Regions from separate parts of the Streptomyces sp. NPDC027185 genome, predicted to be linked through region 1. Evidence: riboswitches for the same ligand, from Rfam matches in the RefSeq annotation. Region 1 holds a riboswitch; each other region holds the start of a gene.
What was found. A riboswitch is a leader RNA that binds a small molecule or an ion and turns the genes downstream of it on or off. The one in region 1 is predicted to bind cobalamin.
Positions count from the first base shown of each region.

Region 2: another riboswitch for cobalamin. It lies ahead of cobN (cobaltochelatase subunit CobN); the one in region 1 lies ahead of ACZ4M8_RS00255 (cobalamin biosynthesis protein).
Region 3: another riboswitch for cobalamin. It lies ahead of ACZ4M8_RS07320 (ribonucleoside-diphosphate reductase subunit alpha); the one in region 1 lies ahead of ACZ4M8_RS00255 (cobalamin biosynthesis protein).

Region 1 covers NZ_JBVHRF010000001.1:44,531-51,546, reverse strand. The annotation lists gene ACZ4M8_RS00260 (cobyric acid synthase) at 1-1,105, opposite strand, end outside; gene ACZ4M8_RS00255 (cobalamin biosynthesis protein) at 1,102-2,100, opposite strand; cobalamin riboswitch at 2,222-2,373, opposite strand; gene ACZ4M8_RS00250 (hypothetical protein) at 2,558-2,791, opposite strand; gene ACZ4M8_RS00245 (inorganic phosphate transporter) at 2,817-4,064, opposite strand; gene ACZ4M8_RS00240 (class II aldolase/adducin family protein) at 4,909-5,610, shown strand; gene ACZ4M8_RS00235 (alpha/beta hydrolase) at 5,682-6,809, shown strand; gene ACZ4M8_RS00230 (hypothetical protein) at 6,980-7,016, shown strand, end outside.
Region 2 covers NZ_JBVHRF010000010.1:32,795-39,810, forward strand. The annotation lists gene cobG (precorrin-3B synthase) at 88-1,521, opposite strand; cobalamin riboswitch at 2,225-2,347, shown strand; gene cobN (cobaltochelatase subunit CobN) at 2,385-6,011, shown strand; partial or broken gene ACZ4M8_RS27530 (hypothetical protein) at 6,172-6,390, shown strand; gene ACZ4M8_RS27535 (DUF6879 family protein) at 6,296-6,826, shown strand; gene ACZ4M8_RS27540 (DUF397 domain-containing protein) at 6,921-7,016, opposite strand, start outside.
Region 3 covers NZ_JBVHRF010000002.1:481,958-488,973, reverse strand. The annotation lists gene def (peptide deformylase) at 7-648, shown strand; gene ACZ4M8_RS07325 (ribonucleotide-diphosphate reductase subunit beta) at 734-1,789, opposite strand; gene ACZ4M8_RS07320 (ribonucleoside-diphosphate reductase subunit alpha) at 1,790-4,216, opposite strand; cobalamin riboswitch at 4,375-4,532, opposite strand; gene ACZ4M8_RS07315 (Uma2 family endonuclease) at 4,661-5,248, shown strand; gene mctP (monocarboxylate uptake permease MctP) at 5,328-6,992, opposite strand; gene ACZ4M8_RS07305 (DUF3311 domain-containing protein) at 6,989-7,016, opposite strand, start outside.

The DNA of each region.
Region 1 (7,016 bases):
CCGCGCGGGACTCCACCTCGTCGTCGATCACCTCGCCGAGCATCTGGTAGCCACCGCAGATGCCCAGCACCGGACGGCCCTCCGCGGCGCGCCGGGCGACCGCGTCGGCCAGCCCCCGCTCCCGCAGCCAGGCCAGCGCCCGCACCGTGCCGCGGGTGCCCGGCAGCACCACCAGATCCGCGTCGGCCAGCTCCTCGGCGCGGTCCACGAACCGCACCACCACGCCCGGTTCGGCGGCCAGCGCGTCCACGTCCGTGAAGTTCGACATCAGCGGCACCGCCGCCACCGCCACCCGCAGCACGTCCGCGCCGTGCGGCGGCGCCACCACGGACTCGCGGACCGCGCCGCGCAGCGACACCCGCAGCCCGTCCTCCTCGTCGATGCCCAGCCCGTGCGCGAACGGCAGCACACCGAGCGACGGACGCCCCGTCAGCTCCCGCAGCATCTCCAGACCCGGCTCCAGCAGCGTCACATCGCCGCGGAACTTGTTGACGAGATACCCGGCGATCAGCGCCTGGTCCTCCTCCGCCAGCAGCGCCGTCGTCCCGAAGAACGACGCGAACACCCCGCCGCGGTCGATGTCGCCGACCACCACCACCGGCAGCCGCCCGGCCCGCGCGATCCCCATGTTGACGATGTCGGTGCGCCGCAGATTGATCTCCGCCGGGGAGCCCGCGCCCTCACAGATCACCACGTCATGGGCGCGCCGCAGTTCGGCCAGACAGTCGGTGACGGTGCCGAGCAGCTCCTCACGGCCGGCCGGGCGGGCCCCGCTCCCGGGGCGTCCGAAGTACCCGCGCGCGCTCATCTCGCCGACCGGTCTGCCCAGCAGCACCACCTGGCTGCTGCGGTCCCCGCCGGGCTTGAGCAGCACCGGGTTCATCAGCGCCGACGGCTCCACCCGGGCGGCCGCCGCCTGCATCGCCTGCGCCCGGCCGATCTCCGCGCCGTCCCGCGTCACGAACGAGTTCAGCGACATGTTCTGCGCCTTGAACGGCGCCACGTCCACGCCCTGCCGCACCAGCCAGCGGCAGATCCCCGCGGTCACCACGCTCTTGCCCGCGTCGGAGGTGGTCCCCGCGATCAGCAGTCCGCCGCCCGTCACCGCACCCTGCCCTTCCGCCGGGCGAGGGCCGGACGCACCGCGCCCGCCAGCAGCCGCCCGGCCACCGTCACCGTCAACGCCCCCACGCTCACCCGCCGCGAGAGCCGCACCGCCCGCGCGATGTCCCCTGTCGCCACCGCACGTCCCCCGTCGTTCAGCCGTGGCCGGTGCTCGACCCGTCCGCCGTACGCCAGCGTCCCGCCGAGCCGTACGCCCAGCGCGCCCGCGAACGACGCCTCCACCGGGCCCGCGTTGGGGCTCGGATGCGCGCCGCCGTCACGCCGCCAGGCCCGCAGCGCGCCGCGCCGGTCCGGGGCGGCGAGCACGGTGAGCGCGGCGGTCAGCCGGGAGCCGGGCCACCCGGCGACATCGTCCAGCCGCGCCGACGCCCAGCCGAACCGGCGGTAGCGCGGCGACCTGTGACCCACCATCGCGTCGAGGGTGTTCACCGCGCGGAACGCCACCAGCCCCGGGACGCCGCCGACGGCGCCCCACACCAGCGCGCCCACCACCGCGTCCGAGGTGTTCTCCGCGACCGACTCGACGACCGCCCGCGCCATCTCCGCCTCGTCCAGCGCCTGCGGGTCCCGGCCGCACAGATGCGGCAGCCGCCGCCGCGCCCGGTCGAGGTCCCCGGCGGCCAGCGCGTCACCGACGGCCCGCGCCTCCCGGCCCAGCGAGGTACCGCCCAGCACCGACCAGACGGTGGCGGCGGTCAGCGCGGTGGCGGCGGCGGTCCGTACGGGGGAGGAGGCGGGTGCGGCGCCGCGCACCGCGCGGGTCAGCAGCGCGGCACCGGCGGTCGCGCCGCCCGCGCAGAGCAGGGCGTGGACGGTGCCGGAGCCGCGGTGGTCGCGCCAGAGCCGGGCCTCGACGGCCGCCGCACCGCGCCCGAAAGCGGCGACCGGATGGCCGCGCCGCGGGTCGCCGGCGAGCAGATCACCGAGGAAGCCCAGGACCGCACCGCACGCGTAGCCGGCGTGTTCGCCGCGCATCGGATCAGACCGCCGTCACGCCTCGGCGGGGCTGCGGCGGGAAGGTTCTGGCAGGGCGGCCGGGCATGGCGGTATGTCCTCACTCAGGGTCCGCGCCCTGGTTCGACGTGACGGCGGCAGGAGTCTCCTGGCTTCCCGGATCGGCGCGTCCCCCGGCCTTCCAGCCCCCTCGTGCGCCCGTCGGGCGTGCACGGGGCGGACCGTGACCTTTCGTCGGAGGTGCGCTCCCCGGTGACAGTGGCGGGACCGCGCCGGATTCACACCGGACTTCCTCTGCTGTCGCCGATTGGCGTGGGAAGTCCACCACGCCCCGCCAACCCCGTCAACTCACCCGTGACCTGCGACGCCGTGGTATCGCGGGCCGTGTGGCAGAGGCCACAGAACCCCCGCGACGCACAGCGCCCGGCCACCGCTTGCGCTGCGGTGACCGGGCGCCGGATACGCCGTGCCGGACGGGTCAGGCGGCGACGATCAGATAGATGCCGTACGCCACCGCGGCCGCGCAGACCGCGTACGCGGCGAGGCCGCCGATCCGCGCGCCGGCGCCCGGGGCACCCGCCGTGGCGGGCGCGCCCCCGGTCCGGGTACGGGCCGTGCCGACGATGCCGACCGTGAACAGGCCCACGATCCCGACCGTCACCACCAGGGTGACGCCGAAGACCTGGCCGAGAGCTGCCCAGTCGATGCTCATGCTGCGGTTCCTCAGGTTCGGGCGGTCAGCCGGCGGCTGTCGCGGTCTTGGCGCGCGGAGCGCTCGCGGCGGGGGCGGACTCCTCGCCCTCGACGGGGTTCAGCGACCCGGCCGGGGGAGGGGTGACCGTCTGGAGGGCCGCGGTGACCACACCGGGCGACTCCGTGAACTCGGTCTCGTTGACGTTGTTGTGGTCGATGGGCTTGCGGCGGGACGCGGCCCAGATGGCGCCGCAGATACCGAGCGCGAGGATCGCGACGGCCGTGACGCCCCAGTCACCCTGGTCGGCCAGGAGCGCGGCGCCGGCGGACACCAGGCCCGCGGCCGGCAGCGTCAGGCACCAGGCGACGACCATCCGGACCGCCGTCGACCAGCGGACCACACCGCCCTTGCGGCCCAGACCCGAGCCCATCACCGAACCCGAGCAGACCTGGGTGGTGGAGAGCGCGAAGCCGAGGTGCGAGGAGGCCAGGATGGTGGCCGCGGCGCCGGTCTGGGCGGCGAAGCCCTGCGGCGGCTGGATGTCGGTGATGCCCTTGCCCATGGTGCGGATGATCCGCCAGCCGCCCAGGTACGTGCCCAGGGCGATGGCCAGACCGGCCGAGGCGATGACCCACAGCGGCGGGTCGGAGTGCGGGGCGACCACACCGCCGGTGATCAGCGCGAGGGTGATGACACCCATCGTCTTCTGCGCGTCGTTGGTGCCGTGCGCCAGCGAGACCAGCGCCGCCGAGGCGATCTGCCCGGCGCGGTAGCCCTTGGCCGTCTCCTGCTCGTCGCGGCCCCGGGCCAGCCGGTACGTCAGCCGGGTCGCGGCCATCGACGCGATACCGGCGACCACCGGGGCGGCCACGGCCGGGATCAGGACCTTCATCACCACGGCGCCGCCGTGCACACCGCCGGTGCCCACGGACACCAGCGTGGCGCCGATCAGACCGCCGAACAGGGCGTGGGAGGAGCTGGAGGGGAGGCCGGCGAGCCAGGTGAGGAGGTTCCAGACGATCGCGCCGACCAGACCGGCGAAGATCACTTCAGGTCTGATACCGGCGCTTTCGTCGATGATCCCGCCGGAGATGGTCTTGGCGACCTCCACGGACAGGAACGCGCCGACGAGGTTGAGGACCGCCGACATCGCCACCGCGATCTTGGGCTGCAGCGCGCCGGTGGAGATGGTGGTGGCCATGGCGTTGGCCGTGTCGTGGAAGCCGTTCGTAAAGTCGAACACCAAGGCCGTGACGATCACGATCCCGATGAGAAGCGTGATGTGTTCCATTCACCCAGGCAATCAGTTCGATGGTCAGTGACGCCGGAAACGTACGAAGGGTGGGTGAACGGGAGATGAACGTGGCCGGGCCCGGCAATGACGCCGCCGCAGTGTTCGGGAGGAGGTATCTCACACGTCACTTGCACCCCATCTGTATGTGGCTCGAATGAGCTGCGGCTAGGCCCGAATATGGCTTGTTCCGCCGCCCGTGAACAGCATCCGAACGACCCCGTCGCAATCCGTCACCCCGCTGGTGGACGCCCCGCGCCCCGGTCCGCCCCGCACACCCGCACCCGCCCGGACCTGACGCGATCACACGGCCCCGCCCACCCCGCACACCTGGCCGGAACCCTCGCCCCCGAGAACACCCCGCTGTTCGAGCACGGCGCACGCCGCCCGGCCCCCCGAGCCTCCGTACGCCCGTCCCGGACCCCACCGGCACCCCGCGTGAACCGGCCTCCCCGCGCACACCGCCGCCCGGCCGCCCCGGGCCCGCGCCGCCCTGCGAGCGGAGGAGCAGCCGTACCGCCCCTTCACGCGACGGGCTGCCGCGCGGGCGGACCCCTGCGGCGACCGCCCGGCCCGTCTGCCGCCGGGCCATCGGCGACGCCCCGCAGGAACGGGCTCCCGGAACGCCACCGTCCTCGACCGCCCTGCAACGGACCCGCGCCCCTCGGGCCCCGGAGCAGCCGCGTCCCGCCCCCGCGCGCCGGGCCACCGCGGGAGCGGACCGCCGAACGGCCACCCGGCCCGTACGCGACGGCCCACCGGCGTCCCTCCTCACGCCGCACCCGGAAGGGCCGCCCCGCCCGTACGGTGACGGCGACCCGTCGCCCACGCACCGGAGGAACCCGTGACCCGTCCCAGCGTCCCCGCCCCGCAGCCGGACCGGCCGGGGGCCGACGCCCTCGCGGCCGCCTGGGAGGAGGTCGTCGCCACCGCCCGCCGCACCGTCGCCGACGGGCTCGTCGTCGGCACCTCCGGCAACGTCTCGGCCCGCGTCGGCGACACCGTCCTCGTCACACCCAGCGGCGTCCCCTACGACCGCCTCGGGCCCGGCGACCTCACCGCCGTCGGCCTCGACGGCCGGCAGTGCGCGGGCAGCCTTCCGCCGACCAGCGAACTGCCCATGCATCTCGCCGTCTACCGGGCCACCGGCGCCACGGCCCTCGTCCACACCCACGCCCCGCACGCCACCGCCGTCTCCGTCCTCACCGGCGAACTCCCGCCCGTCCACTACATGACCGCCGCCCTCGGCGGCCCCGTCCGCGTCGCCCCCTACGCCCCGTACGGCAGCGACGAACTGGCCGCCCACGCCCTCGCGGCGCTGCGCGACCGCTCCGCCTGTCTCCTCGCCCACCACGGCACCCTCGCCCTCGGCGCCACCCTCGACCAGGCCCTTGACCGCACCGCGCAACTGGAGTGGATGTGCCGGGTCTGGCTCCTCGCCTCGTCCGTACCCGGCCGCACCCCGTCCCTCCTGACCGCCGCCGACCTCACCGAGACCGCCACCCGCCTGCGCGGATACGGCCGCCATCCCCAGGACACGCCGTAGCCCGCGGGGCCCGGCTCACCCGTACGCCCCGTCCGCTGGCCGCCCCCGGCACCCGGCTCCACACTGAAGAGGTGCGCCTGGCTCCTGCGGCGGCTGTGGCCGCCACCACCGTGATCGGCGCCGGTGCGGCCGCGGTGGCGGCCGGCCGGTACGCCGGGGGCGTCGCCCTCCGGCCCTCCCCCCAGGTGCCGTTCCCGGGGGACTCGCGCCTGACCGTCCACGCCACCGGCGACGGCACGGTCACCCTGACCCGCAGCCTGGCGTCGTTGCGCCCCGGCACGTACGGCCTCTCCGGCCCCGGCTGCCACGCGATCGTCGGCGGCGTGGTGCACCACACCCCGCACCCCGCCGACACCGTCGTCCGCCGCCTGGAACGGATCACCCACGGCGCGCTCCCGCCCGGCACCCGGGTGCGGCTCACCCCGCAGGTGTACGCCGGGAACCCCCGCGACGCCCTCGGCCTGACCTGCGCCGACGTCGACGTCCCCGGCGAACTCGGACCGCTGCCCGCATGGTTCCTGCCGGGCGTACGCGACACCTGGGTGATCACCGTGCACGGCCTGGGCACCACCCGCGAGCACCCGATGAACGTCATGCCGTTCCTCCACCGCCACCGGCTGCCCGTCCTCGACCTCGCCCACCGCAACGACGCGGGCGCCCCGCAGACCTCCGACCGGCTGCACCACCTCGGCGACTCCGAATGGCGCGACCTGGACGCCGCGATCCGCTACGCGGTCCGCTACGGCGCCCGCGACGTCGTCCTCCACGGCTGGTCCACCGGCGCCACCATGGCGCTGCGCGCCGCCGCCCGCTCCGGTGTGCGCGACCGCATCCGCGGCCTCGTCCTGGACTCACCCGTCCTCGACCGGCACGCCACCGTCCGCGCGCTGGCCGCCGCCCGGCACGTCCCGCGGGCCCTGCTGCCGCTCGCCGTCCGCGCCGCCGAGGGCCACACCGGACTCCCCGTCGACCGGCCCGGCGACGCCGTCGACCCCGACACCCTCACCGTCCCCACCCTCCTCTTCCACGGCCCGGACGACACCCTCGCCCCCTGGGCCGCCTCCCGCGCCCTCGCCGCCCGCCGCCCGGACCTCGTCACGCTCCGCCCCGTGCCGCACGCCCCGCACGCCGCCATGTGGAACGCCGGCCCCGCCGCGTACGAGGAGTCCCTGCGCCGCTTCCTGACCCCTCTCATGTGACGGTCCGCACGGGACGGCCCTCCCGCTCCGGCGCCGCACGCCACGACACCCGGACGTACGGGGGGACAACTCCCCACAACCGTGATGGGTCGCCTGGGTGAACCCCGCTGAGCGGGCCGTTTCCCGCCGTCCGATTGGGTTTTCGGGCCATCAGCGGCAAGACTGCTCCTGTGACGTCCCGTACTCCGCGCGACTCCCGGCTCCGAC
Region 2 (7,016 bases), on a different contig from region 1:
GCCGGATCGGGGTGTCCGGTCCGGGTGCTGCGTCGGGACGGGGTACGCGCTAACGGGCGCGGGGCCCGGGGCGTGGCCCGGTGGCGGTCACGGTGCGGTGCCCGGGGCCGCCGGGGGCACCCCGGGCGCGACGGCTCCCGCCACCTGCCGCACGGTGGCGTCCGCCGCGAGCGGCTCCGGTGGCGCCCCCGGCCGGACCACGGTGACGTCGTAGCCGCCACCGGTCGCCAGGACGTCGATCCAGGCGCCGTGCGGATGGCCGCAGCGGCGGGCGCAGCCGGACCACTGCACCGGCAGCGCGGTGGCCCGCCCCAGGGCCGCCGCCACGGCGCTCGCGTCGGCCCGTACGTCGGTGAGGGACTTGGCGCACCCGGGGCGTCCGGTACAGGCGCCGAGCCGGTACCAGGGCGAGTCCGGGGCGGTGACCAGTCGCGCGTCCGCGCACTCCCGCAACCGAGCGGCGGCCACCGTCCTGGCGACCCCGGGGACGAGGACGCCGCGCCACGGGGTCAGCCGGAGCGTGTCCTCCCCCTCGGCGGCGATACGGGTCAGCAGGCGCCACTGCGCGCCGGTCAGCCGCCCCAGCGGCGCCAGGACGCTCAGCGTGCGGCGTCCGTCGGGCCCCTCGACGAGTCCGGGTGGCGGCGCACCGCCTTCCGGCCGGTCCGGTACGGCGCCGGGCGGTACGTGCACGGCGGGGATCCCGGCGGCGCGCAGCCGCTCGCCGACGGCGCGCGCGTCCGGCGCCGCGCCCCCCGGCAGATCCCGGAACCGCCAGGCCCCGCTGCCGCTCGCGTCCGCGGCGTCGAGGAAGACCCGGGCGGCGGCCAGCGCGGCACGGGCGGCGTCGGCGCCCGCGACCCGCAGCGCCGCCGTGGCACCATCGGTGCCGCCGGAGCCCTCGGGGGCGCCGAGGAAGAGGAGGGCGGAGGGGGCGCCCCCGGGAGCGCGCCCCGGGCCGGCCGCGCCCGCCGCGCCCTCGACGCCCTCGGCGTCCGCCGCGTCTTCTGCGACCAAGGTCACATCTCCGCCGAGGCCCGTCACATCGCCCCGGCCGTCGTCCAGGACGAAGAGGAACCGGCCCGAAAGCCGCGCCGTCCACTCCTGCGCGCAGAGCAATCCGTCCAGCTCACGGGCCCAGCGCCGCACGTCGGCGGGGGTGCGGCCGTCGAGTCCGGCGAGCGGTGAGGCGACGATGTTGCGGACGCGTTCATGGCGTACGGAGGGCAGCAGACCGGCGTCGGCCAGCAGCGCGGCCAGATCGCCGCCGCAGCCGTCGCCGAGGCCGCGCAGCTCCACGTTGCCGCGCGAGGTGAGGGAGAGCGCGCCGTCCCCGAGGCGCTCCGCCGCGTCCGCCAACGCCGTCGCCTGACGCACCGTCAACTCTCCGGCGGGCACCCGTACGCGGGCCAGCGCGCCGTCCGCCGCCGTGTGCAGTCGCAGCGCTCCCGGGCAGGCGTCACCGCGCTCACGCAGCGGCGGCTGGACCCCGGAGGGCCGGTTCGAGGGGGAGGGCGGCATGGCCGCGAGCATACCGACGCCCCCCGGACCCCGACGGCGCCCCGGGCCCGCCCCGGCCACCGGCCCGGCCCTCCGAGACCCGTACGGGCCGGACCGGGCCCTGAACGGGATACCTGTACGGGGCCGGGCCCCGATCCCGTACGGGACCCGGCCCCATCCGGGCAGGCCACCGCCCTCGCCCCTACGGGTACGGCCCCGGCCCGTACGGTCCGCGCGCACCACGCCACGCCTCCGGATCCGCTCACGTGCAGGCACCCCGGCGCTCCAGCCCGGACACGCACCCCGTAAGGCCGATCCCCGCCAAGGCCGAGCTGCCCCGAGGGCCCGCGGCCCGCGGCCCGCAAGGCCACCACAGGCCCCACGCCCCGCACCTCGTACGGCCCCGCCCGCGCCCCACCGGAGCCCGAACCCACGCCCCACGGCCGCCGCGTGCCCCGTACGGGCGAGGAACATCCGCACCCCGTACGGCCGCGAGCCCTCCGCCCGTACGGCCGCCCTGCCCCGCCCGTAGGGCATCCCGTAAGGGGCCCCGGGCAGCCGCCCCGCCCGGCACGCCCCCCGGGCGTCCCCACGCGGCGTTCCCCCAAGGTGCCCGCCTGACCTCGTACATCGAGCCGAAGGCCCGCTCCCGTGGCGGCGGGGCAGCCCTTACCATTCACTGCGGTGGGTCAGCCGGCCCGCCGACGCCGGCGACGGCGACGAGGGCTTTCCCGTCAGGGGGCGGCTCTCAGGGGAGGAAGCCCGGTGAGAGTCCGGCGCGGTCCCGCCACTGTGAGCCCGGCAGCCGCCGGGTGAGTCAGGAACTCCCGCCGTCCAACGAACCACCCGGGGCGCGGATACCCCGAGGAAGGCTCTGCGCTCGCATGCTTCTGCTGCTGTCGACCTCCGACACCGATCTCCTCAGCGCCCGCGCCGCCGGCGGCCCCGTGCCGTTCCGGCTCGCCAACCCGGCCCGGCTCGACCTCGCCGAACTGCCCGCGCTGCTCGACGGCGCCGACCTCGTCGTGGTCCGTCTCCTCGGCGGCATCCGCGCCTGGGAGGAGGGCCTGAACCTCCTTCTCGCCGAGGACCAGCACCGCCCCGTCGTCGTCCTCACCGGCGAACAGGCCCCGGACGCCCAGCTGATGGAGGCGTCCACCGTCCCCGTCGGCATCGCCGCCGAGGCGCACGCCTACCTCGCGCACGGCGGGCCGGAGAACCTCGGCCGCCTCGCCCGCTTCCTCTCCGACACCGTCCTGCTGACCGGCCACGGCTTCGAACCGCCGCAGCCCGCGCCGTCCTGGGGCGAGCTGGCCCGGCCCGCGGCCCGTACGGACATCGACGGCCCGCTCATCCCGGTGCTCTACTACCGCGCCCACCACATGAGCGGCAACACCGGCTTCGTCGACGCGCTCTGCACCAAGATCGAGGAGGCCGGCGGCCGTCCGCTGCCGCTCTTCGTCGCCTCGCTGCGCGCGCCCGAACCGGAGCTGATCGAGGCGCTGCGCCCCGCCGACGCGATCATCACCACCGTCCTCGCGGCGGGCGGCACCAAGCCCGCCGAGGCATCCGCCGGCGGCGACGACGAATCCTGGGACGCGGGCGCGCTCGCCGCCCTCGACGTGCCGATCCTCCAGGCGCTCTGCCTGACCGGGAACCGCGCCGCCTGGGAGGAGAACGACGAGGGTCTCTCCCCGCTGGACGCCGCCACCCAGATCGCCGTCCCCGAGTTCGACGGCCGCCTGATCACCGTCCCGTTCTCCTTCAAGGAGATCGACGAGGACGGTCTGCCGACGTACGCCGCCGACCCCGAGCGCGCCGCCCGTGTCGCCGGTATCGCCGTCCGCCATGCCCGCCTGCGCCACATCCCGGCCCAGGACAAGAAGCTGGCGCTGGTCCTCTCCGCGTACCCCACCAAGCACTCCCGCATCGGCAACGCCGTCGGCCTCGACACTCCCGCCTCCGCCGTCGCCCTCCTGCGCCGCCTGCGCGAGGAGGGCTACGACTTCGGCGACGAGGCCGTACCCGGTCTGGAGTCCGGTGACGGCGACGAGCTGATCTACGCCCTCATCGAGGCGGGCGGCCACGACCAGGAGTGGCTGACGGAGGAACAGCTCGCCAAGAACCCGGTCCGCATCCCCGCCGCCGACTACAAGCGCTGGTACGCCACCCTCCCGCAGGAGCTGCGCGACGCCGTCGAGCGGCACTGGGGCCCGCCGCCCGGCGAGATGTTCCTCGATCGCAGCCACGTGGACGAGCCGGGCCGCGACCCGGAGGGCGACATCGTCCTCGCCGCCCTGCGCCGCGGCAATCTGCTGATCCTCATCCAGCCGCCGCGCGGCTTCGGCGAGAACCCGATCGCGATCTACCACGACCCCGATCTGCCGCCGTCCCACCACTACCTGGCCGCCTACCGCTGGATCGCCGCCTGTGCCGACGACGGCGGTTTCGGCGCCGACGCCATGGTCCACCTCGGCAAGCACGGCAACCTGGAGTGGCTGCCCGGCAAGAACGCGGGCCTGTCCGCCGCCTGTGGCCCCGACGCCGCCCTCGGCGACCTCCCCCTCGTCTACCCGTTCCTCGTCAACGACCCCGGCGAGGGCACCCAGGCCAAGCGCCGCGTCCACGCCACCCTCGTCGACCACCTCGTCCCGCCGATGGCGCGCGCCGAGTCGTACGGCGACATCGCCCGGCTCGAACAGCTCCTCGACGAGTACGCGCAGATCAGCGCCATGGACCCGGCGAAGCTCCCGGCCATCCGCGCGCAGATCTGGACGCTCATCCAGGCGGCCCGGCTCGACCACGACCTCGGTCTGGAGGCCCGCCCCGACGACGACGGCTTCGACGACTTCCTCCTCCACGTCGACGGCTGGCTCTGTGAGGTCAAGGACGCCCAGATCCGCGACGGCCTGCACGTCCTGGGCGCCGCCCCGACGGGCGAGGCACGCGTCAACCTCGTCCTCGCGATCCTCCGCGCCCGCCAGATCTGGGGCGGTACGTCCGCGCTGCCCGGTCTGCGCGAGGCGCTGGGCCTGGACGAGTCCGCCGCGACCCGCACCACCGCCGACGAGGCCGAGGACCGCGCCCGGGAGCTGGTCCAGGCGATGGAGGACGCCGACTGGGCGCCCTCCGCCGTCGCCGCGGTCGCCGCCGGACAGCCGGAACAGGTCGCCGCGATCCTCGACTTCGCCGCCCGCGAGGTCGTCCCCCGCCTGGCCGGCACCACCGCCGAGATCGACCACGCCGTCCACGCCCTCAGCGGCGGTTTCGTCCCGGCGGGCCCGTCCGGCTCCCCGCTGCGCGGCCTCGTCAACGTCCTGCCGACCGGCCGCAACTTCTACTCCGTCGACCCCAAGGCCGTCCCCTCCCGCCTCGCGTGGGAGACCGGTCAGGCGCTCGCCGACTCCCTCCTGGAGCGCTACCGCACCGACAACGGCGAGTGGCCCACCTCCGTCGGCCTCTCCCTCTGGGGCACCAGCGCCATGCGCACCGCCGGCGACGACGTCGCCGAGGCCCTCGCGCTGCTCGGCGTCCGCCCCGTCTGGGACGACGCCTCCCGCCGCGTCACCGGCCTGGAGCCGATCCCCCTGGCCGAGCTGGGCCGCCCCCGCATCGACGTCACCCTCCGCATCTCCGGCTTCTTCCGCGACGCGTTCCCGCACGTCATCGGCGTGCTCGACGACGCGGTACGGCTCGCCGCCGGACTGGACGAGCCCGCAGCCGACAACTTCATCCGCGCCCACGCCCAGGCCGACCTCGCCGCCCACGGCGACGAACGCCGCGCCACCACCCGCATCTTCGGCTCCCGCCCCGGCACCTACGGCGCGGGCCTGCTCCAGCTCATCGACTCCCGCGACTGGCGCACCGACGCCGACCTCGCCGAGGTCTACACCGTCTGGGGCGGCTACGCGTACGGCCGCGGTCTGGAGGGCCGCCCGGCCCGCGACGAGATGGAGACCGCGTACAAGCGCATCGCCGTCGCCGCGAAGAACACCGACACCCGCGAACACGACATCGCCGACTCCGACGACTACTTCCAGTACCACGGCGGCATGGTCGCCACCGTCAAGGCGCTGAAGGGCACCGCCCCCGAGGCGTACATCGGCGACTCCACCCGCCCGGAGACGGTCCGCACCCGCTCCCTCGTCGAGGAGACCTCCCGCGTCTTCCGCGCCCGCGTCGTCAACCCGCGCTGGATCGAGGCGATGCGCCGCCACGGCTACAAGGGCGCCTTCGAACTCGCCGCCACCGTCGACTACCTCTTCGGCTACGACGCGACCACCGGCGTCGTCGCCGACTGGATGTACGACAAGCTCGCCCAGACCTACGTCCTCGACCCCGACAACCGCGCCTTCCTCCAGCAGGCCAACCCCTGGGCCCTCCACGGCATCGCCGAACGCCTCCTGGAGGCGGAGTCCCGCGGCATGTGGGAAAAGCCGGACGCGGAAACCCTCGCCGCACTCCGCGAGGCGTTCTTGGAGACGGAGGGGGAGCTGGAGGGGGAGGAGTGACCTCGCACGGCGGCGGGGTTTCCTGACGCCGTGCGCGGGTGCCGTTGCGGCCCGTTCCGCCTGTGAGGGGTGGGGCGGGCCGCCGCCGTTTCGTGAAGGGCCGGACGTGGCCGATACGGTCTGGGCCTGAGGCACAGGGGTAGCTGGTGTTCCAAGGCTGGACGCACGGCTGGAGGAGGAATGCGCCGCATTCGAGGTGCCCGGCCACGCACCAGGAATTCCCCCGCACGAAGCGGTGATCCGTATATCGGCACGTATGGTGCCGATGCTCAGGAAGGCATGCGATGTCGCAGAAGGAACCAAGCTTCCGCGAGCTGCTGGCAGCAGCCCGGCACTCGGCCGTGCATCTGGAGATGCGCGACGCGTACGGCGTGGGTGACGAGGCAGGGGACTTCGAGAACTGGAAGCGCACGGGCCACCGGGACGCCGATCCGGTATCGGCCTATTGGCAGCCCTGGGTGAAGCTGATCGGCGACACTGTGGCCCGGGGGGTTGTCGTCCGTCGCGCACGCGTGGTCTCGGAGCCGGTCACGGAGTACATCCGGTACGAGCACGCCGGTACCCCGGTCAATCTTCACGCCGGTGAGCAGGTCCGTTGGCTGCCACGCCGTCAGGCTTCGGACATCGCGTTGCCCGGTAACGACTGCTGGATTTTCGACGGCGAGACGGTGCTCTTCAATCACTTCACCGGCGACGGCAACTGGTCCGAGCCCGGCTGGGAGATCCGGACGGAGCCGGCCGTGGCGCGCATGGCCTCGGCCGCTTTCGAGGCGGTCTGGGAACGCGGAACGCCGCACGACAAGTACCAGGTCTGACACGACGAACCACGAAGAGCTGACGAAGGCCGGGGCCTGGTCGGACACGACGAAGCCCCAGCAAATCAGCCGGGGCTTCTTTCCGCGACGGCGCTCAGTCGGCGGATCCCCTGCCCTTGAGGTTGCGCACAAACGTGTCCCAGGTGGCTGCGGTGAAGGTGAGGTGGGGCCCGGCGGCGCGCTTGCTGTC
Region 3 (7,016 bases), on a different contig from region 1:
GCGGAGATGGCCCAGCAGCCTGTGTTTGATCAAGACGGTGAGCAGCGCGTGGACGAGTTCGTCGACGACACGACGGACGCGGCGGAGCGGGAGCGCGCCCACCGTGAGCGGGGCACGTCCCGGCCGATCACGGTTGTCGGCAACCCCGTGCTCCACAAGGAGTGCCAGGACGTCACGGAGTTCGGCGACGAGCTGGCGCAGCTGATCGACGACATGTTCGCCAGCCAGCGCACCGCCGAGGGCGTGGGCCTGGCGGCCAACCAGATCGGTGTGGACCTCAAGGTCTTCGTCTACGACTGCCCGGACGACAACGGCGTCCGCCACGTCGGCGCGGTCTGCAACCCCGTCCTCGACGAACTCCCCGCCGCCCGCCGGGTGCTGGACGACTCCAACGAGGGCTGCCTGTCGGTGCCCGGCGCCTACGCCGAGCTGCCCCGCCCCGACTACGCCGTCGTCCGCGGCCAGGACGCCAAGGGCAACCCGATCTCCGTCGAGGGCACCGGCTACTTCGCGCGCTGCCTCCAGCACGAGACCGACCACCTCTACGGCTACCTCTACATCGACCGCCTCTCCAAGCGGGACCGCAAGGGCGCGCTGAAGCAGATGGCCGAGCAGGAGCCGCGCTACCCCGTCGTCGCCAACGACTGACCGGCGGAGCGGGAAAACGCGGCGCGGCCCGTGGACGGGAACTCCGTCCACGGGCCGCGCCGCGTCGTACGGTCCGGAAGCCGGCCTAGAAGTCGTCGTCGAACGAGACCGAGCCCTCGACGGCGACCTGGTAGGCCGACGCCCGGCGCTCGAAGAAGTTCGTCAGCTCCTGGACGTTCTGCAGCTCCATGAAGGAGAACGGGTTCTCCGAGCCGAAGACCGGCGCGAAGCCCAGCCGCTGGAGGCGCTGGTCGGCGACGCACTGGAGGTACTCGCGCATCGACGCGGTGTTCATGCCCGGCAGACCCTCACCGCACAGGTCGTGCGCGAACTGCAGCTCCGCCTCGACGGCTTCCTTCAGCATCGCGGTGACCTGCTGCTCCAGCTCCGCGTCGAAGAGGTCGGGCTCCTCGGCGCGGACGGTGTCGACGACCGAGAACGCGAAGTCCATGTGCATCGTCTCGTCGCGGAACACCCAGTTGGTGCCGGTGGCCAGGCCGTGCAGCAGGCCGCGGGAGCGGAACCAGTACACGTAGGCGAACGCGCCGTAGAAGAACAGGCCCTCGATGCAGGCGGCGAAGCAGATGAGGTTGAGGAGGAAGCGGCGGCGGTCGGCCCGGGTCTCCAGGCGGTCGATGGACTCGACGGAGTCCATCCACTTGAAGCAGAACTCCGCCTTCTCCCGGATGGACGGGATGTTCTCGACGGCGGCGAACGCGGCGGCGCGGTCGTCCGGGTCGGGCAGGTAGGTGTCGAGCAGCGTCAGATAGAACTGGACGTGCACGGCCTCCTCGAAGAGCTGACGGCTCAGGTAGAGCCGCGCCTCGGGGGAGTTGATGTGCTTGTAGAGCGTCAGCACGAGGTTGTTGGCGACGATCGAGTCACCGGTGGCGAAGAACGCCACCAGCCGGCCGATCAGGTGCTGCTCGCCCGGGGAGAGCTTGGCGAGGTCGGCGACGTCGGAGTGGAGGTCGACCTCCTCGACGGTCCAGGTGTTCTTGATCGCGTCGCGGTAGCGGTCGTAGAAGTCCGGGTACCGCATGGGCCGCAGGGTCAGCTCGAAGCCCGGGTCGAGGAGGTTCTTCGTGCCGGTGGTGGCGGTGTGCGCCGCGGCGGCGTTCGTTTCGGGGACGGTGGACATTTACTGGCAGGCCTCGCAGGACTCGGGGTTTTCCAGGGAGCAGGCGACCGCTTCGGGGTCGGCCACCGGCAGCTGCGCGGGGACGGCCGCGCGGGCGGACTGCGCGATCCGGGTGGCCGGACGCGAGCGCAGGTAGTACGTGGTCTTGATGCCGCGCTTCCAGGCGTAGGCGTACATCGAGCTGAGCTTGCCGATGGTCGGCGACGCCATGAAGAGGTTCAGCGACTGGCTCTGGTCGAGGTACGGGGTACGGGCCGCGGCCATGTCGATCAGCGCGCGCTGCGGGATCTCCCAGGCGGTGCGGTACAGCGCCCGGATCTCCTCGGGGATCCACGCGACGTCCTGGACCGAGCCGTTGGCCTCGCGCAGCGCGTCCCGGGTGCGGGCGTCCCACAGCCCCAGCGCCTTCAGCTCCTCGATCAGATATGCGTTGACCTGGAGGAACTCACCGGAGAGGGTTTCGCGCTTGAAGAGGTTGGAGACCTGCGGCTCGATGCACTCGTAGACGCCCGCGATGGAGGCGATCGTCGCGGTCGGGGCGATGGCCAGCAGCAGGGAGTTGCGCATCCCGGTCGCGGCGACGCGGGTGCGCAGCGCGGCCCAGCGGTCGGCCCAGCGCGGCTCGGCGTCCGGGTAGTGGTCGGGGTGGAGCACCCCGCGGGCGGTGCGGGTGGCCGACCACGCCGGGTGCGGGCCGTGCCGCTCGGCGAGGTCCGCGGACGCCTCGTACGCGGTGAGCATGATCCGCTCGGAGATCCGGGTGGACAGCGCGCGGGCCTCGGGGGAGTCGAACGGCAGCCGCAGCCGGAAGAAGACGTCCTGGAGACCCATCAGGCCCAGGCCCACCGGGCGCCAGCGGGAGTTGGAGGCCGACGCCTGCTCGGTCGGGTAGAAGTTGATGTCCACGACGCGGTCGAGGAAGGTGACGGCGGTGCGGACGGTGGCGTCCAGCCGCTCCCAGTCCATCGCGTCCTCCCAGCCGGCGCTCACGTCGCCGAGGTGGGCGGCGAGGTTGACCGAGCCGAGGTTGCAGACCGCGGTCTCACCGTCGTCGGTGACCTCCAGGATCTCCGTGCAGAGGTTGGAGGAGTGGACGACCTTGCCGGGCTCGGCGGTCTGGTTGGCGGTGCGGTTGGCGTGGTCCTTGAAGGTCATCCAGCCGTTGCCGGTCTGCGCCAGCGTCCGCATCATCCGGGAGTACAGCACCCGCGCCGGGACCTGCTTGAGGGCGCGGCCCTCGGCCTCCGCCTTCCGGTACGCGGCGTCGAACGCGTCGCCCCACAGGTCGACCAGTTCCGGCGCGTCCGAGGGGGAGAAGAGCGACCAGTCGGCGTCCGCCTCGACGCGGCGCATGAACTCGTCGGGGATCCAGTGCGCGATGTTGAGGTTGTGGGTGCGCCGCGCCTCCTCGCCGGTGTTGTCGCGCAGCTCCAGGAACTCCTCGATGTCCGCGTGCCAGGTCTCCAGGTAGACGCAGGCGGCGCCCTTGCGCCGGCCGCCCTGGTTGACGGCGGCGACGGAGGCGTCCAGCGTCCGCAGGAACGGCACGATGCCGTTGGAGTGCCCGTTGGTGCCGCGGATCAGCGAACCGCGGGCCCGGATACGGGAGTACGACAGGCCGATCCCGCCGGCGTGCTTGGAGAGCCGGGCGACCTGGTGGTAGCGGTCGTAGATCGAGTCCAGCTCGTCCAGCGGCGAGTCCAGCAGGTAGCACGAGGACATCTGCGGGTGGCGGGTGCCGGAGTTGAAGAGCGTGGGGGAGGACGGCAGGTACGACAGTGAGCTGGTCAGGCGGTACAGCTCGGCGACGTCGGCCAGCGCCCGCGCCGAGTCGTCCTCGGCGAGCCCGCAGGCGACCCGGAGCAGGAAGTGCTGCGGGGTCTCGATGACCTGCCGGGTGGTGGGGTGGCGCAGCAGGTAGCGGGAGTGGACGGTGCGCAGCCCGAAGTAGCCGAACCGGTCGTCGGCGCCGTCGGCCAGCGCCCGGGTGACGAGCGCGTCCAGCTCGGCGGCGTGGGTGGCGACGAACGCGGCGGTGGCGTCGGCGATCAGGCCCTCGCGGTGGCCGGTGGCGACCGACGCGGAGAACGACGTGGCGCCCTCGCCCGCGGCCTCCTCGGCGATGGCGAGGGTCAGCAGCCGCGCGGCGAGCTTGGAGTACTGCGGCTCGTCGCCGATCAGCCCGGCGGCCGCGTCGATCGCCAGCTCGCGCAGTCCGGCCGCGTCGGAGCCGGGGTGGCGGCCGCGGAGCGCGGCGGCGGCGACCTTGCCGGGGTCGGTGGCGGTCAGGTCGGCGGTCAGCTCGGTCAGGGTGCGCAGCAGGGCGGTGCCGGGCGGGTCCTGGCCGGGTACGCCGGCGGGGAACGTGGCCGTCTCAAGCGCTGCGGCCTCGGCGTCGGTCGCGGACTGCGGTGGCGCGGTGGTCACGTGGTGCTCTCCCTCACTCGGCGGGGGCCGGAGGGAGGCGCGACGGGCGCACGGCGGGCGGCGGCGCCCGGCAGCGCACAGGCGCGGGCGCACGGGAGCCCGCGCGGCGTCCACCGGCCCATCCCTCGGGGCCCGGACATCTCGACGTCCGGCCAGGCGGCGCGGACGTACCATCGGCAGGTCTTCGGACTCACGGGCACATCCCGGGCCGGCCGGGCGATATCAAGGGATATCCATGTGCTCGTACACCGTTGCGGGACAGTTCCGGACTCACACCGGATTCCCCTGCGACGACAGCGAGGATGAGCATACATGTGGTGGTGGCCTCTTGGGTGCACCCCCATATCTAGTGCGGTGCGGTGAGCGGGCGGTGGCTGTCGGTGGTCTCGGATATCGTCGGTACCGCAGTCCCCGCAGGGCTTGGCGACGCACGAGGAGGCTCCCGTGACCGCGCTCATCGACCGGCCGCACGCCACGCTCACCGACTACTTCGAGGAAGCCGCCCGGATAATCGACAGGGCGGAAGAAGGTGTACGGCTGGAACTCATCGACGGGAAGATCAGGAGCAAGGCCGTGCCGGACGGGGACCACGGGCGGATCATCCAGTGGCTGACACGCATCTGCATGCAGCACCGGCCGGAGCTGTGGCTCAACCCTGACCAGGGCCTGAAGGTGGAGACGTACCGCAGTGGCCGAGCGCGCCCGGACGGTTCCCTCGCGGCCAGCGAGGCGTTCGTGGGGCAGGGCGAGTGGGCCGATCCGGACTCCGTGCTGATGGTCGTCGAGGTCACCTCCCACGACTCCGACACCGACCGCCGCGACCGGGTGGAGAAGCCCCGGGCCTATGCGGAGTCCGGCATCCCCCTCTGCCTGCTGATCGACCGGGAATCCTGCGAGGTGACCCTCTTCAGCGAGCCGGACGGCTCCCGCTACGAGGACGTCCACACCGTCCCGTTCGGCAAGGCGCTCCACCTGCCGGACCCGGTGAACATCACGCTGGAGACCGAGCCGCTCAAGGACTGGGTGAGCTGACGCCGCCGTCCGCAGCAACGACAGCAGGCCGCCGCTTCCCGTGCGGAAGCGGCGGCCTGTGCGGAGCGGGTGCGGGGTGTCAGCGCCCCGCCGGCGCCTCCGCCGCGGCGGCCGGCCGGTCCGCGGCGGCGCTCTCGTCGCCGACGTCCGCGGTGTAGTCGCCGGGGCTGGTCTCGTCGGCGCCGTCGGGGGCCTTGAAGGCGCGGAGGGCGAAGGTCAGGGCGACCGTCACCGCGATGTTGAGAACGAACGCGGTCAGGCCGATGTAGCCGATCTGGCCGATGCCGGGGATCTCCGCGCTGGAGCCGCCGAAGTGGGCCTGGGTCGGGCTCGCCACGCCGTAGGCGGCGAGCGTGCCGTAGATCATGCCGGCCGCCCAGCCGGCCAGCAGCGCCCAGCGGTGGAACCAGCGGGTGAACAGGCCGCCGACCAGCGCCGGCATGGTCTGGAGGATCCAGATGCCGCCCAGCAGCTGGAAGTTGATGGCCACGGTCTTGTCCATGCCGAGTACGAAGACCAGCGCGCCGACCTTCACCAGCAGCGACACCAGCTTGGCGACCTTGTGCTCCTGCTCGGGCGTGGCGCCGGGCTTGAGGAAGTCCTTGTAGACGTTGCGGGTGAAGAGGTTGGCCGCGGCGATGGACATGATCGCGGCGGGCACCAGCGCGCCGATGCCGATCGCGGCGAACGCCACGCCCGAGAACCAGCTGGGGAACATGTCCTCGAAGAGCTGCGGGATGGCGAGTTGGGCGTTGCCGTGGGTGTCCGTGCCCGCCTTGATCGCCATGAAGCCGAGCAGCGCGAGGAAGCCGAGCATCAGCGAGTACAGCGGCAGGATGGTGGTGTTGCGGCGGATCACGTTGCGGTTGCGGGAGGAGAGCGTCGCGGTGATCGAGTGCGGATACATGAACAGCGCGAGCGCCGAGCCGAGAGCCAACGTGGCGTACGCCCACTGGTTATGGGGGCCGCTGGCCAGCTCACCGCGGGGCTTGCCGGTCGGTCCCGGCTCGGCGAACGCCTTGCCCGCCGCGTGGAAGACCGCGTCGAACCCGCCGAGCTTGATCGGGATGTAGATGATCGCGACGCCGATGACCAGGTAGATCAGCCCGTCCTTGACGAACGCGATCAGCGCCGGCGCGCGCAGCCCCGAGGAGTAGGTGTACGCGGCGAGCACCGCGAACGCGATCAGCAGCGGCAGGTCCTTGACGAACCAGTTGGTGTTCTCGCCGCCGCCGACGCCCATCACGTCCAGCACCGCCTGGATACCGACGAGTTGCAGCGCGATGTACGGCATCGTCGCCAGGATGCCGGTCAGCGCGACGGCCAGCGACAGGCCCTTCGAACCGAAGCGTCCGCGCACGAAGTCGGAGGTGGTGACGTAGCCGTGCTTGTGCGAGACCGACCACAGGCGGGGCAGGAAGGTGAAGATCAGCGGGTACACGAGGATCGTGTACGGCACCGCGAAGAAGCCGGACGCGCCCGCCGCGTAGATCGCCGCGGGGACGGCCACGAAGGTGTACGCGGTGTAGAGATCGCCGCCGAGCAGGAACCACGTCACCCAGGTGCCGAAGCTGCGGCCGCCAAGACCCCATTCGTCGAGGTTGGCGGACTGCTCGGCCTTGCGCCAGCGGGCGGCGAGAAAGCCCATGACGGTGACGGCGACGAAGAAGAGGACGAAGACGGTGAGGGCGACGCCGTTGACGCCGCCCGAGCCGGACGCGGCGAGCGCGGAGGAGGCGATCACTTGGCCGCACCGCCCTTACGCGCG